One region of the Paenibacillus sp. JT22N15 genome, then DNA from elsewhere that is predicted to be linked to it. Evidence: a T-box and tRNA genes for the amino acid it is inferred to sense, from the RefSeq annotation. Region 1 holds a T-box; the other regions hold tRNA genes.

Region 1 (5,206 bases):
CGCTTCCTTGTCCAAGCTCTTGAAGGAGCCGATTGGGCCGAATACAGTCGCTTCCGCCGCCATCCGGTCAATGTTCTCGCCACCAATGCCCAGCTCGCCAAGTGTTGCAGGCTCGCCAATGCGCGTAAAGTAGGCGCGTGTCGCTTCAATACCCGCAAGCGCCACTTCCTCATCGGATTTGCCGCTCGGATCGATGTTCCATACCCGTACCGCATATTGCACGAAGCGGTCAATACGCTCTTGATACACATGCTTCATCCAGTTCGGGAAGATGATCGCAAGTCCTGCGCCATGTGCGATATCATAAATCGCACTTACCTCATGCTCGATGCCATGCGACGCCCAGTCCGTCACGACGCCAATCGGCAGCGTGCCGTTGAGCGCAAAGGTGCCGGCAAGCAGCAAATTCGCTCTGGCGTCATAGTCGGAGCCGTTTTCGATTGCTTTTTCACCATTTTCAATGACCGTTTGCAAAATGGATTCTGCAAAGCGCTCCTGCAGCGGCGTATTGGTCGTCAGGGAGAAATATTGCTCGAACACATGCGACATAATGTCGACAATGCCGTTCGCCGTCTGATCCTTCGGCACGGAATATGTCAGCTTCGGATCAAGAATCGAAAATTTCGGATAAACAAGCTTGCTGCCGAGACCGCGTTTTTGCTGCGTTTCCCAGTTGGAAATAACCGCATTGCCGTTCATTTCCGAGCCGGTAGCGGCAAGCGTCAGCACGGTGCCGATAGGCAATGCCTCTTGGATGACTGCTTTGCGGATCGTGAAATCCCACACATCGCCATCATAGAGCGCCCCAGCTGCAATCGCCTTGGAAGCATCCAGCACGCTACCGCCGCCAACGGCGAGCACGAACTCGATTTTTTCGCTGCGGCAAATGTCGATCCCTTTATTAATTGTCGTTAGACGCGGATTCGGCTCCACGCCAGACAGTTCATGAACGGTTGCGCCAATGCTATTTAATTGGGAAATCACTTCGTCATAAAGCCCCGAACGCTTGATGCTTCCGCCGCCGTATACGAGCAGAACTTTCGTTCCGTATGGCTTGACCAGCTCTCCAAGCTGCTGTACCTTCCCTGCTCCGAATATGAGCTTGGTTGGGTTGTACAATTCAAAATCTTTCATAGTAAGTGAAACCTCCCGTTAAGTAAAATAAGTGAACGGTTGTATTATAACACTTTCACTGAGTTTTCTAAAGTTATAGACGTTTCGTACTTAACTCGCCTGTATTCAGCGCAGGCCGCTTCACATTAGGAGCCATACAAACGCAAGAGCAGGATGCCTGCGAACGCGGTCGAAATCCCGATCGTCTCCAGTTTGGAGAACCGCTCCTTCACAACGAACCGCGTATAAAGCAGCACGATTAGCACATTAAGCGCCGTTACGGCCGACACCAGCCCCGCCTTCCCTACATCAAAGGCCGTCACAATAAACATCATGCCCACTGCATTGGTAATGCCGACTGCCATCCCGACGGAAAACGTGCGGCGGAAGCTCCAGCTGCGTTTGTCTGCTGTGCCTGCTCGGTTGGCTGCCTGAGCTGCCACGCTCACGATTGGCTGAGTGCTTGGACTCGCAGTCCCGTTTCTTGCGCCACTCGTGATACCAGCATTAACCGCACTAACCGTATTAAGAGCATTGAGAGTATTCACAGCGTTAAGAGTAGTTGCTGCGGCACCTGCCGCTATCTCCTGCGCTGCTTGGCCTGCTGCCGCAGCAGCAGCACGTACGGAGCGCAGGTCGCGCAGCCACCAAAGCCCAAAGCAGATCGAGCCGCTGCTGAACATGCAGACAAGCGTCGGAAACAACGGCGCATCCATCATCGTCGACCATTTTCCCGACAAATCGTTTCCGGCAAACAGCAGCATCGCCAGCAGCCCCCATTGCGCTCCTTGCAAATTGCCACGGGTAATATCATTGGAATAACGCACCAGCAATATACCCGCAATAATGATAATAAAGGAGCTGAGCTGCGCCATATTGAGCGTCTCGCCCCATACCGCGAAGGCGACAACGACGACAATTGCCGAAGGAAGCGCGGTCAAAATCGCAACAATAGAGGCTTTGCCCACGGCAAAGCCCTTGAACATGCTCGCATTTGCGCCGAAAGAGAGCAGTCCCATCTGCACGCCAATAAGCGATGAAACGGTGAAAGATGTTCCAGTCGCCAGCGTACAAACAAGTGTAATCAGCGCCCCTGAGAAAAATACACCACACAACAGCGCATTGCGATTAAGCGCCTGCTGGCTCGTCCAATGATACAAAATCCCCCGCAGCCCAAAGCTCGTCGCCGCCAGCAAGGATAATACAAGCCACATGAATTCCATTCCTCCATCTGTGTCTGCCCACATATACTTTCCCTATCATGACAGCTGAAAGTTAGATTGTAAATGTACGAAAATAAGCGGTTTATCTATATTCAACCTTAGGACTTCTGACCTGTACAGTGTGGACAATCCTCCCTGTTCACTTGTGGATAAGTATTGGAGGTGGCGGAAAATACTCCATTTGAACTCTGTTGATAATGTGCATAACTCTGTGGATATGTTGAAAAGCAAAGCTCTATCCGCCATAGGATGGCAGGTCAAAATGTGCATATTTTCACGCTTTTGCTTCCATGTGACATAGACAAACATGGATTGAACATAGCCGTCACATCATGGGCTGGATGCCGCATATAATAGCGTAACGAGGTTACGGTGGAGGAGATGCAAACGGATGGCAAACAAAGCGCGCAAGGTCGCTATTGTAGGAGTCGGTCAGGTCGGTTCAAGCTGCGCGTATGCCTTAATTAACCAGTCGATTTGCGATGAGCTGCTGCTCATTGACCGCACGTTCGACCGGGCCTATGCACAGGCGCTCGATTTGTCGCACAGCATGGACTTTGTCCATGGCCGCACAAAGGTTGCTGCTGGAACGCTGGAGCAGTGCGGGGATGTGGACGTTATCCTTCTCTGCGCTGGGGCGTATCCCGTCGGCAGCGATGATCGGCTTGATGTGCTGCATACGGTGCGCGAGATTTATGAAACGATGATTCCGCGCATTATGAACAGCGGATTCAGCGGAATTTTTGTAGCGGCCGCCAATCCTGTGGATATTGTGACGTATGTCGTGTGGGAGCTGTCCGGCATGCCGCGTTGCCAAGTGATTGGCACCGGAACGTCCATCGACTCCTCGCGGCTCAAGACGCTGCTCTGCGAGCATTTTCCAGTGGATGCCCGCAGCGTGCAGGGCTATGTGCTTGGGGAGCATGGCGAGTCGCAGTTTCCCGCCTGGTCGCATGTGACGGTTGGCGGCAAGCCGCTGCTGCATATTTTGGCCCAGCATCCCGAGCGCTTCGGGCATGTGAAGCTCGGAGCGCTCGCGGAGCAGACCCGCAATGCCGGCTGGGAAATCTATACGCGCAAAGGCTCGACCAGCTTTGGCATCGGCAATGCGCTGGCGCATATTACCCGCTCTATTCTAAACGATGAGCATCGCATTATTGCCGTGTCTGCGATATTAAACGGCGAATATGGCCAGCAGCAAGTATGCGCTGGCGTCCCCGCGATCATCGCCCGCTGCGGGGTTAAGGAAATCGTCGAGCTCAAGCTGACTACGCGGGAGCAGCGGCTGATGGAGCGCTCATGCTCGATTATACGCCAGGCGATTGAGAGCCTGTGCCTCGTAACCGAGAAAGAATAGCTGCAAGCTTGGCCGACTAAAAACGGATTGATTTTTCTGATCGTATCCGATATGATAGCTGTTAATTAACATCAAGGAACGGGAGAGTAACCTACATGGGTGCCATTTCAAGCGAGCCGGGACAGTGGAAGCCGGCAATGGACGATTAGGTGAAGCGCACCCGGGAGATGGCGGCCTGAAACGAGCAATCATGCTAGGGACGTCCGGTTCAGCACCGTTACAACGGCGAGATGCCCCTCTTTGTTTCTGTGCGGAGGCGGCAACAAGAGTGGTACCGCGGGGATAACAGGCCTCGTCTCTTATTTTTAGAGACGGGGCCTTTTTGGCGTGCTGCTCTACTCTGGCCGGAACATTTATTTTAGAGAGGAAGATGATGATGCTGTTAATGGACAAAATCGCGCTGGCATTGGCCAAAGCCCTCGCTCTGCCCGAAGCGGATATTCGGCCCTTGCTGGAATACCCGCCTGATGAGGAGCTTGGCGATGTCGCCTTCCCCTGCTTCACGATAGCTCGCACGATGAAACAAAGCCCCGTTAACATTGCTGCTTTGCTTGAGCCCCTGCTGGCAGATGCGAGCTGGAGCGTTCGGGCTGCCGGCCCCTATTTGAATTTCAAATGGAATCGGGAACTGGCAGCCGCGCAGCTTATTGCAGATTGGCAGAACGGAACCCTCATGCATGCAGCTATAGGGAATGGAGAGCGTGTCATAATCGACATGTCTTCGCCCAATATTGCGAAGCCGTTCGGCATTGGGCATTTGCGCTCGACGATGATCGGCAATGCGCTGTACCATATTTTGCGCAAGGTTGGCTATGAGTCGGTCAGCGTCAATCACTTGGGCGATTGGGGCACGCAGTTCGGCAAGATGATTACCGCCTATCTAAAATGGGGCGACGAGCAGCAGCTTGCAGCCGATCCCATTAAGGGCTATTTGGAGCTGTATGTGCGTTTCCACGAGGAAGCAGAGCAGCACCCCGAGCTGGAGGATGAGGCGCGCAGCTGGTTCGCCAAGCTGGAAGCTGGCGATGCTGAAGCGATTCGCTGCTGGAGCCAGTATATTGCCGACAGCCTGAAGGAGTTCAATAAGCTGTATGCCCGGCTCGGCGTCAGCTTTGACCATTTTCTTGGCGAAAGCTTCTATAACGATAAAATGGACGCCGTCGTCCAGCAGCTTCAGGAGCAGCAGCTGCTGGAGGAAAGTGAAGGCGCACAGGTCGTCCGGCTGGATGAGCATGAGCTGCCGCCTTGCCTCATTCGCAAATCCGATGGCACATCCATCTATGCGACACGTGATTTGGCGACTGCCATTTATCGCCATGAAGAGATGAAGGGCAGCGAGCTGCTGTATGTTGTCGGCTCGGAACAATCGCTGCATTTCCGCCAGCTGTTTCTCGTGCTTGAGAAAATGGGCTTTGCGTGGGCAGCCGCCTGCAAGCATATCCCGTTCGGGCTTATGAAGCTGGACGGGCAAAAAATGTCCACCCGCCGCGGCAAGGTCGTTTTTCTAGAAGAA
Region 2 (5,206 bases), on a different contig from region 1:
TGCCAATAAGTTCGAGCTGAATGCCCGCTGCATTGAACGGAAGAAAGGCTTTATTTTTTACATTAAGGAAGGCGAGAAAATTATTGAGCTGCTGAACATTATCGGTGCTCATCAGGCGCTGTTCAAATTCGAGGATGTAAGGATTATGCGCGACATGCGCAATTCCGTCAATCGCATCGTCAATTGCGAGACGGCGAACCTGAACAAGACCATTGGCGCGTCCGTGCGGCAGATTGATAATATTAAACTGCTGGACCGCGAGCTGGGCCTTGATAACTTGCCGGATAAGCTCAGGGAAGTCGCTGAAATTCGCCTGCAGCACCCCGATCTGAACTTGAAGGAAGTTGGCGAACTGCTGAAAGGGTCAGTAAGCAAGTCGGGCGTAAACCATCGTCTTCGCAAAATTGACGAGCTTGCTGAAAAAATACGCAATGGCTAAACTTTTAACTTCTTGTTTCCGATGGTATAATGATACAATGAGTTTAAAATTATCGGCATAATTAAGGAATGAATAAGATATAGGGGGTATGGTTTCCATGACAAGGCTTCCGGTTGTCGTTCGACTAAAGACGGGTCTTCATGCAAGACCTGCAGCATTATTCGTACAAGAAGCTAATAAATTTTCATCTGAAGTATTCGTCGAGAAAGACGACAAGAAAGTGAATGCCAAATCGATTATGGGAATTATGAGCTTGGCAATCAGTTCGGGCACTGAAGTTTTCATAAGTGCGGAAGGTTCGGACGCAGAACAGGCTGTAAACGCTTTAGCTGCATTGGTAAGCAAGGAAGAGCTGGAGAACCAATAAGAAGCCCTATGCAGCAGGGATTCGCTTGCTCATAACCCTATTATTTGGCCATGCCGCCTTCTGGATCTGAATGATCCGGGGCGGTTTTTTGGTTAAAAAAAGTCCATAACAAAAGAACCCCGGTTCGCCTGAACCGGGGTTCTTTTGTTATGCGTCCACAATAATGCGGGGCAATTAGATTTTTTCAATAACCTTGTCAACGAGACCGTACTCGCAAGCTTCTGCTGCGCTCATGAAATAGTCGCGATCGGTATCTTTCTCCACGCGCTCAAGCGGTTGGCCTGTGCGCTCGGACAGGATGCCATTCAAGTGGTCGCGCATTTTGATAATGCGGCGTGCGCGAATTTCGATATCGCTCGCCTGGCCTTCAGCGCCGCCCAGCGGCTGGTGAATCATAACCTCGCTGTTCGGAAGCGCGTAACGCTTGCCTTTGGCGCCTGCTGCAAGCAGGAAAGCGCCCATCGATGCTGCCATACCTACACAAATGGTGGATACGTCAGGCTTGATGTATTGCATCGTATCATAGATAGCCATACCCGAGGTGATGGAACCGCCAGGGCTGTTAATGTAAAGGGAGATGTCTTTCTCAGGGTCATCAGCTGTCAGAAACAGCATCTGTGCGATGATGGAGTTGGCTACAACGTCATTGACGCCCGAGCCCAAGAAGATAATACGGTCCTTCAATAACCGGGAATAGATGTCGTAGGAGCGCTCTCCGCGATTAGTTTGCTCAATAACCATAGGGACGAAATTCATATCCTGTAAACCTCCTCCGAAAAATAACAAGATTGATATTGCCGTAACATCATAATAGCGGATGAAACGTTAAAAGTCAAAGATAGTCAGACAAATCAGATTTTTCTCTATCGCATGCCTTTTTGCAGCTAAAAAACGATATAAAAAAACCACCCTTTCATCAGGGTGGCCACATACTAGGCTTCATAAACACGATTGCTTGTTGTATGTCGTTATTGGCAAATCAGAACGCGCCCGCTAGGAATCGAACCTAGATCTCAGGCTCCGGAGGCCTACGTCATATCCATTGGACCACGGGCGCATGTATAAAAGTAACAGCAAGATTTAGTATATGTTAAATGTGAATAGAAATCAAGCCAGCTATTAAAAATAAATTTGATAAAATCGTGTCAGTAAACGGTTTCATATGAAATTGTTGACTTGAAATGTTAGATCAAGTTCGGTAAAATAGAGGTGGGACTTAAAACGAAAGCATGGGACGTTTCGTGTCCACCGCAATGCATGAGTATCGGTTTCGCTTAACTTAGTACGGGTGGAGTGAATAATTAGAAGATGCGCCAAATGATTGAATTGCAGCAGCAGCTTCTGCCAGATTTGCTCGACGTGATGAGGAAGCGCTACAGGATACTGCACCAGGTTATGCTCTCTGATCTCATCGGCCGCAGAACGCTTGCGACAACGCTCGGTATGACGGAGAGGGTGCTGCGAGCAGAAACGGACTTTCTAAAGTCGCAGGGCTTGCTTGAAATTCATGCTTCAGGCATGAGAATCAGTGAACCTGGCAAAGAACTGCTTGAACAGTTTGAGCCTTTTGTGCAGACGATTTTCGGCTTATCGGAGCTTGAGGAGAAGATCAGAAGTTATTTCGGGCTGAGCCAAGTTGTTGTTGTGGCCGGCGATTCTGATGTATCCGCGCAGACGAAGCGGGAACTCGGCAGAGCAGGAGGGCAGGTACTGCGCAAAGCGATGGAGCAAGGCGACGTCATTGCCGTTACAGGCGGTACGACGACTGCTCAGGTAGCCAATCAGCTTTCGGCTGTGGCGCCGCTTAAAACCAATTGGTTCGTGCCTGCAAGAGGCGGACTTGGCGAAAGCGTCGATTATCAGGCGAATACGATTGCTTCCACCATGGCGAAGCGGACAGGTGCCAACTATCGGCTGCTTCACGTTCCTGATCATCTTGGCGAGGAAGCTTATGCTCCCATTATGCAGGAACCGAATATCCAGGACATTATAGAAGTGATCCGCAGGGCGCGTATTGTCGTGCACGGCATCGGAGACGCTATGGTGATGGCTCGGCGCAGGAAGCTTGATGAGGCGACGATGCAGGGTATTGAAGCTGAAGGAGCGCTTGCTGAAGCATACGGTTTTTATTTTGATCGCAGCGGGCAAGTGGTTCACAAGATGCCGACGGTAGGACTACGGCTCGAGGATATTGTGAAGACTGAAGTAGTTATCGGAGTAGCCGGAGGCAAAAGCAAAGGTGAAGCGATCGCTGCAGTTATGCGTTTTGGACACAATGATGTGTTAGTTACCGATGAGGCTGCCGCATTAGAAATCATTGCGATTATTGAAGGCTCAGCTCCATAAAAATATAAGAATTTATAAGTTGCAGCTTATAAATAGGACTTATATTTCACCGCGAAACGGCAGCTTTACCGCCAGAGGACGGCTTTCGGCCGTTTACGCTTGAATTCTAAGAATTTATAAGTTTTATCCTTATATCCGCTTAGAATTCTAGGGCAAAGCTCTTCGCTCGTCCTAGAAGGACGACAAAGTCGTTTTTGCTTGGCAAGTGATCTTGATGCTTCGCGCGCCGGGCGAGACAATGGCATCCGGCATGCGAAATGTCTTGAAATATATTTTTTATCCCAAAACACTCTAGGAGGAAACAACAATGGTTAAAGTAGGTATTAACGGTTTTGGTCGTATTGGTCGTAACGTATTCCGCGCAGCTCTGAACAACGCTGATGTTGAAATCGTAGCAGTAAACGATTTGACAGACACAGCTACACTGGCTCACCTTTTGAAATATGATACAACTCACGGTACTCTTGATGCTACAGTTGAAGCTAAAGAAGGCGCGATCGTAGTTAACGGCCGCGAAATCAAAGTTTTTGCAGAGCGCAACCCTGAGAACCTGGCTTGGGCTTCTGTAGGCGCTGAAATCGTTGTTGAATCCACTGGTATTTTCACAGCTAAAGAAAAAGCTGAGCTTCACCTTAAAGGCGGCGCTAAAAAAGTTATCATCTCCGCTCCTGCTACTAACGAAGACATCACTATCGTTATCGGCGTTAACGAAGACAAATACGATGCAGCTTCCCACACAATCATCTCTAACGCTTCTTGCACAACGAACTGTCTTGCTCCGTTTGCAAAAGTATTGAACGATAAATTCGGCATCGTTAAAGGCATGATGACAACGATCCACTCGTACACAAATGACCAATCCGTTCTGGATGTACCGCACAAAGACCTTCGTCGTGCTCGTGCAGCTGCTGAGAACATCATTCCTTCATCGACTGGTGCTGCTAAAGCGGTATCCCTTGTGCTTCCTGAGCTGAAAGGCAAACTGAACGGTATGGCTATGCGTGTTCCTACACCTAACGTTTCTGTTACTGACCTGGTAGCTGAACTGAAAGTTAACGTAACAGTTGAAGAAGTTAACGCTGCTTTGAAAGAAGCTGCTGACGGCGCTCTTAAAGGCATCTTGAACTACAATGAATTGCCGCTTGTATCGAGCGACTACAACCACGATCCAGCTTCTTCCACAATCGACGGTCTGTCGACTATGGTTGTTGAAGGCAACATGGTTAAAGTTGTTTCTTGGTACGACAACGAGTGGGGCTACTCGAACCGCGTAGTTGATCTCGCTGCTTATATCGCAAGCAAAGGTCTGTAAGAACAAGGGAAATATCCCCCACAATTACATGGAACGCTTTACGTCCCAGGCCGGTATTGCACTGGCCCTTGGGATACGCTTAATCCGCGGCGCTCCCGGGGCATCGTATGCGATTCAAGCGAAACCTTAACAGGGGCGCGATTTTGTCTTCATGACGAAACGCAGCTTCAGGTTCGCGAGCCTTCTGGCCGCGGGCCAAGAGGGAGCGTTCCTTCTTTTAATAAAGAGGGAACGCTTCTTTTTGTTTGAATATAGAAAGTGTTAAGCTTTGTACGCTAATATCAGGAGGTTACATTCATGGCTAAAAAAAGTGTTCGTGACGTAGAAGTAGCAGGCAAACGGGTATTCGTACGCGTCGATTTCAATGTGCCGCTCGAAGATGGTAAAATTACCGATGACAAGCGTATCCGTGAGACGCTTCCTACGATTAACTTCTTGATCGAAAAAGGCGCGAAAGTTATTTTGGCAAGCCACTTGGGCCGCCCGAACGGTGAAGTTGTAGAAGAGCTTCGCCACACAGCATCGGCAGCGCGCCTGTCCGAGCTGCTTGGCAAACCGGTAGTAAAAGCGGATGAGTCGATCGGTGAAAATGTTAAAGCGCAAATCGCGGCTTTGAACGCTGGCGATGTATTGCTGCTTGAAAACGTTCGTTTCCATGCGGGCGAAGAGAAAAACGATCCTGAGCTGGCGAAAGCTTTCGCTGAGCTTGCTGATCTTTACGTAAATGATGCTTTCGGAGCTG
Region 3 (5,206 bases), on a different contig from region 1:
AACGTCGCCGAATTTGTTGCAATCGAGCCCGGCGCCATCCCGGCAAGGGAGACGGCCTGCTCAAATTCCCCTTGCGTCATCCAGCCTCGGGATAGAGCCTCATATTGAATAATCGGAATAACCGCGTAGCCCCCTCCAAACGACACACAGCCTATTTTCAAAAAAACAATAAACAGCTCTCCGAGCATGCTCCGTCCCCCCTCTCCATTTCCCGTCTAAATGTAGTATTCAATTTCGCTGCTGCTTCTGCTGACAGAAGCTTTCTCCGTCAATACCTTCATCCCCAGCAGCTGCTTGCCCTTCGTGAATATGATGCCTCCAAGCAGCCCCGCCATGACGACGTAAATCGGATTAATCGCAGTAAACAGCAGCACAGCGAGCGTCACAACCGCTACGAACGTCGTCGCAACATCAAACAATGCCGTCCGCGCCATGCGGTAAGCGGCCATCACCATTAAGGCGATGACCGCCCCATGTATCCCTTTAAGCGCCGCCACCAGCTTCGGATGATCGCCAAAGGCGCGTATAAACAAGCCCAGCAGCAAAACGAGCAGCAGCGTAGGGAGCGTTATGCCAACGATGGCGATAATAGCTCCTGCGGCACCGGCCTGGCGATAGCCAACCATCGCTGCAGCATTGACGCCTACACCGCCTGGCGCTGACCCTGCTAGCGAAATGAGCTGCGTCCATTCTTTTTCATCCAGCCACTGCCGCTTCTGTACGGCCTCCCGCTCGATCATCGGCATCATCGCGTAGCCGCCGCCAAACGTTGTAGGTCCAATTCGAAAAAATATCCAAAACAGCTGCAGCAGCATACCCAGCCGTTTATTTTGTCCATTTGCCATGAGGTTCCCTCCATTGATGGGGTGATGCTTTCTCTCTATTATACCACCTTTATTCCATAATGGATTTAACTTATCAAAAAAAGGCTCATCATTTCGTTTTATCGAAGCTATTCGATTGAATTATGAGTGATTTGGGTTGAGTTTATTTCTTTTCGAATAAATGTTCGAAGCAGACGTGAACATAGCGACTGTCCATGAATTACGATATAATGAGGAGTGGCACTTTCATTTTTTTCATCCTACCTATAGTAAGCAGGGATTAGTTATGTACAAAGCGGAACGGAGCGTTCCCTCTCATAAAGAGCTTATTTATACACAAATCGCCGAGCAAGGCACCGTATCGAAAGCGGAGCTGCTGGACAGGCACAAGCTGACGAGCAGTACGCTAACGCGTGTATTGGAGGAGCTTGTGATGGACGGGCTGATTCAGGAGACGGGTCTTGGTCCCTCCAGCGGCGGCAGACGGCCGATTTTGTATCAGATTCATGCGGAGTACCGGTACATTTTTGGACTGGAAATTTCGCGTTTCTCTTCGACATTAGGCTTATTCGATATGCAGCTGAATCAGAAATCACTCGTTCGCTGGCGGATGGATGAAGCGATGACACCGCAGGCGCTGGTCGACTACGCGTCGCAGCTGATGCGTACCCTTCTTCGGGATCACCGGATTGAGCGGGAGCAGATTCTCGGCATTGGCATTGGGGCAGTTGGGCCGCTTGACCGGAGCAGCGGGATGATTTTGGACCCGCTGTATTTTGCGGCCAGGGGCTGGACGCAGGTTCCGATTTGCCAGATGTTTGAGGAAGCGACCGGATTCACAGCGTTTCTCGAAAATGGCGCCAACACCGCGCTGCTTGGCGAGCGCTGGGCGCTGCGCCATGAAGACATCGAGCATGCGCTGTATGTGCATGCCGGCGTCAGCCTGCGCTCCGCGATCATGTCGTATGGCCGTATCGTCCATGGCACGATGGATATGGAAGGCTCGATCGGACAGATGATTATTCACACTGATGGGCCTCGGCTGTCTTCGGCGGGCAATTACGGTGCGCTGGAGGCGTACGCTTCGATTCAGGCGCTGGAGCATCAGGCACGCTCCCATGCGAAGATGGGGCAGGATTCGCTGCTCAAAGCGTATTCCGTCACGCCCGAGCAGCTGAATTATGAAGTGCTGCTGCAAGCTCTGTCGGCGGATGATCCGTATGTGCAGGAGCTGTTCCAGCAGTCCGCCGTCTATTTCGGCGTCGGCCTGGCGAATTTGATTAATATTTTTCATCCGGAGCTTGTTATTCTGGGCGGCGCTTTAATCAATTCTAAGCCGATGTATTTTCAGACCGCTACAGAAACCGCGAAGAAAAACACCTACTATTCCCCCGCCTATGAGCCGAGGTTTTCCAAAGGCCAGCTCAAAGAGGATGCCGTCGTAACCGGCGCAGCGCTGACTGTGCGCAATAAGATGCGGATTTAATAAGCGTGATGAAAATAATGCAGCAGGGTAGGGTAGCAGGGCAGCAAAATGGTGGAGCAGACTGATGAAGTCTCAGCTCAATAGGCTGACCAAACGGTTAGGCAGGCAAGCATTGTTGCTTGATCCCGCCTTCCATGGTAAAATAATCAATGCTGCGCGCCCGTAGCTCAGCAGGATAGAGCGACAGTTTCCTAAACTGCAGGTCGTACGTTCGAATCGTATCGGGCGCGCCATAACAAAGTCTTCAAAACCGTTATTCTATAAGGATTTTTCTTTTTTTTACACCAGAATCAAAATGGGCTTTATTCTGTTTGGTGCCCAGTTGGGAACAAATTAGTGCCGTTTTTCTCAACTGTATTGCACGCATTTCAATAGCAAAGAAGCCCCATTAATCTAATGATTTCTGGGGCTTCTGCAATTCCAAGCCTATTCAATCAATACCCGGACTGGCTCCGCATTTCAACTTACTACCTATCTAACAGTTCATTTAAGCATACAGCCCCATGCTCACGCACATTCACAACCAGGACCGGAGTATCCAGCATTCCGCCAATCCATGACATATACGCTTCCGCATGCTCGTTAGGAATAATGGTCAAAATCACTCCCGCGAATCCTCCGCCATGAACTCGGCATGCGCCATCGCCGATTTTTTTCAAATAGTTTTCAGTAAGGGACAGGGCGATAGCGATCTCCTGATTTTGAATAGCCCCGCTTTGATATACATTTTGAAGCCATTTCCAAGATGAATTCCCCGAAGCCGTAATGAGCGTCAAGAAATCATTGAACCTGCCATCCTCAAGTGCCAGCACCTGCTCATCGACGCGCTGATTTTCCGCAAAGAAATGCAAGGCGCGCAGTACAGCCCGGTCTCCAGCCGCTTCTCTAACCGCCTTCAAATTAGCGTAAATATCCTCTGGCGCTAAATCACGGCAGACCGAAGCTCCTAGCGCTTTGGCCACCGCATACATCTCATTAGGTACCGCCGCATAATCTTCCGTTAAATCAGCATGATTTCCGCCTGTATTTACAATGACCAAGGAGTAGCCATTTTTCTGAAAATCCCAACGCACGGGCTTAATAACAGGCTCCTTAGGCGTCTCAAAATCAATCGCGATTAAACCGCCATAGGCGCAGGCCATTTGGTCCAGCAGGCCGGACGGCTTATTCCAATAGCGATTTTCAGCAAATTGGCCGACTTTAGAGAGCGACACAGCATCAAGCTTTCCATCATTATAATAATGATTTAGAATCGTGCCGATTAGCATTTCGAAAGACGCAGAAGAGCTTAATCCCGATGCAGCAAATACGTTGCTCGATATATAAGCATGGAAGCCGCCTACTTGAAAGCCCGCATTAATGAATCCGGCTGCAATGCCGCGAACCAACGAGGTCGTGCCATCGTCTCCAGACCGAGGCTGTATATCCTGAAGATCAATCACATATTTCGTTGCATAGCCTTCCGAGAAAAAGGTAATAACAGGCTCGTCCACCTTCACCGCCGCCCCAATCGTATCCAGCGTAATGCTTCCCGCTAGAACCTTGCCGTGATTATGATCCGTATGGTTGCCGCCAATCTCACATCTTCCAGGGGAGCTAAACAGTCCAATCTCCTGCTCTCCGAAATACGTCTGAAATTGCTCAACAAGCGATTGATACCGGTTAGTTTGCTCTACAAGCTGCTGCTTGCCATACATTTGGACAAGCAGCTCCTGTCCCTCGGCCGTTTGCAGCCTTTTTAGCATTTGATTACTCATCTTAATTCCTCCTATATGTCACCTTTAATTGACTTAATAGACTTGATTAACTCGATAAACTTGAACCATACTCTTATCTACAGCCGCTTCATCACAATTATCTCAAATTATGTCCCTATATAGTAGGGCACGAATGCAAGATATACGCTCTTCTTAAACGCCTAGTCCATCCTCCCCAATTCACGCCTCACATAGGAATATTTAACTATTTTTTACAAATTCATATCACTATAGCAGATGTTCACATGCTAGAATATGGACGAACGCTAAGATTAATGATTCATGGGAGGAATGGAATTGATGAAGCTTACACAACGGAAGTCATCCTTGTCACAAAAATGGATCAAGTCGCTTATCGCTCTATCTGTCGCTATTCCGCTGCAAGCTGGTTTATGGGGCGGCACGACAGCGGTTCACGCTGAGGGCCCCACTGACCCGGCCCCTTTTATCCAGCCTAAAGTCGTGAACGAAAACGCTGGAAAAAAGATTTTGTTCGACAATACCCACGCCCAGACCGCTGGAGCAGCAGATTGGGTCATTGACGGCGGCTTCTCTGATTTCGGCGACGCACTCGCTAATGATGGCTATTATGTTCAAGAGCTTCGCAAAACAACCCCATTTACCTACAATGACTTGAAAGGTTACAGCGTATTCGTCATCGCAGAACCCAACATCCCTTTCAAAGCAACAGAACAAGCTGCTATGACGCAGTATGTAGAAGGCGGCGGCAGCATTTTCTTCGTTGGCGACCACTACAATGCCGATCGCAACAAAAACCGCTGGGACGGCTCCGAAGCGATCAACGGCTACCGCCGTGGTGCATGGACAGATCCGGCAAAAGGCATGAGCGCTGAAGAGCGCAGCTCAGAGGCCATGCAAGGTGTAACCAGCTCAGACTGGCTGTCCGACCATTTTGGCGTTCGCTTTCGCTACAACGCGCTTGGCGACATAAGCGCTAATCAAATTGTACCGCAAGAGCAGGCCTTTGGCATCACCGCTGGCGTATCCGCTGTTGCGATGCATGCGGGCTCCACGCTTGCGATAACCGACCCGACCAAAGCCAAAGGCATTGTATATTTGCCACAAACGAATCAAGCTTGGGGCAGCGCCGTAGACCAAGGCGTATACAACGGCGGCGG

Evidence for each region. The T-box of region 1 lies ahead of argS (arginine--tRNA ligase). A T-box ahead of a tRNA ligase gene usually reads a tRNA of that ligase, here a tRNA-Arg.
Region 2: it has a tRNA-Arg gene. The T-box ahead of argS (arginine--tRNA ligase) is inferred to sense a tRNA for this amino acid. The anticodon was not compared.
Region 3: it has a tRNA-Arg gene. The T-box ahead of argS (arginine--tRNA ligase) is inferred to sense a tRNA for this amino acid. The anticodon was not compared.

What each region holds. Positions count from the first base shown of each region.
Region 1 is NZ_JBXENV010000012.1:103,009-108,214, forward strand. Features, by position in the region: gene AC50X8_RS23040 (iron-containing alcohol dehydrogenase) at 1-1,134, opposite strand, end outside; gene AC50X8_RS23045 (EamA family transporter) at 1,260-2,327, opposite strand; gene AC50X8_RS23050 (L-lactate dehydrogenase) at 2,728-3,693, shown strand; T-box leader at 3,759-3,996, shown strand; gene argS (arginine--tRNA ligase) at 4,067-5,206, shown strand, end outside.
Region 2 is NZ_JBXENV010000018.1:93,332-98,537, reverse strand. Features, by position in the region: gene whiA (DNA-binding protein WhiA) at 1-439, shown strand, start outside; gene AC50X8_RS28175 (HPr family phosphocarrier protein) at 537-806, shown strand; gene clpP (ATP-dependent Clp endopeptidase proteolytic subunit ClpP) at 981-1,562, opposite strand; tRNA gene AC50X8_RS28165 (tRNA-Arg) at 1,792-1,863, opposite strand; gene AC50X8_RS28160 (sugar-binding transcriptional regulator) at 2,115-3,152, shown strand; gene gap (type I glyceraldehyde-3-phosphate dehydrogenase) at 3,460-4,464, shown strand; gene AC50X8_RS28150 (phosphoglycerate kinase) at 4,762-5,206, shown strand, end outside.
Region 3 is NZ_JBXENV010000020.1:93,693-98,898, forward strand. Features, by position in the region: gene AC50X8_RS29295 (chromate transporter) at 1-188, opposite strand, end outside; gene AC50X8_RS29300 (chromate transporter) at 216-845, opposite strand; gene AC50X8_RS29305 (ROK family protein) at 1,111-2,310, shown strand; tRNA gene AC50X8_RS29310 (tRNA-Arg) at 2,467-2,543, shown strand; gene AC50X8_RS29315 (galactokinase) at 2,778-4,067, opposite strand; gene AC50X8_RS29320 (OmpL47-type beta-barrel domain-containing protein) at 4,368-5,206, shown strand, end outside.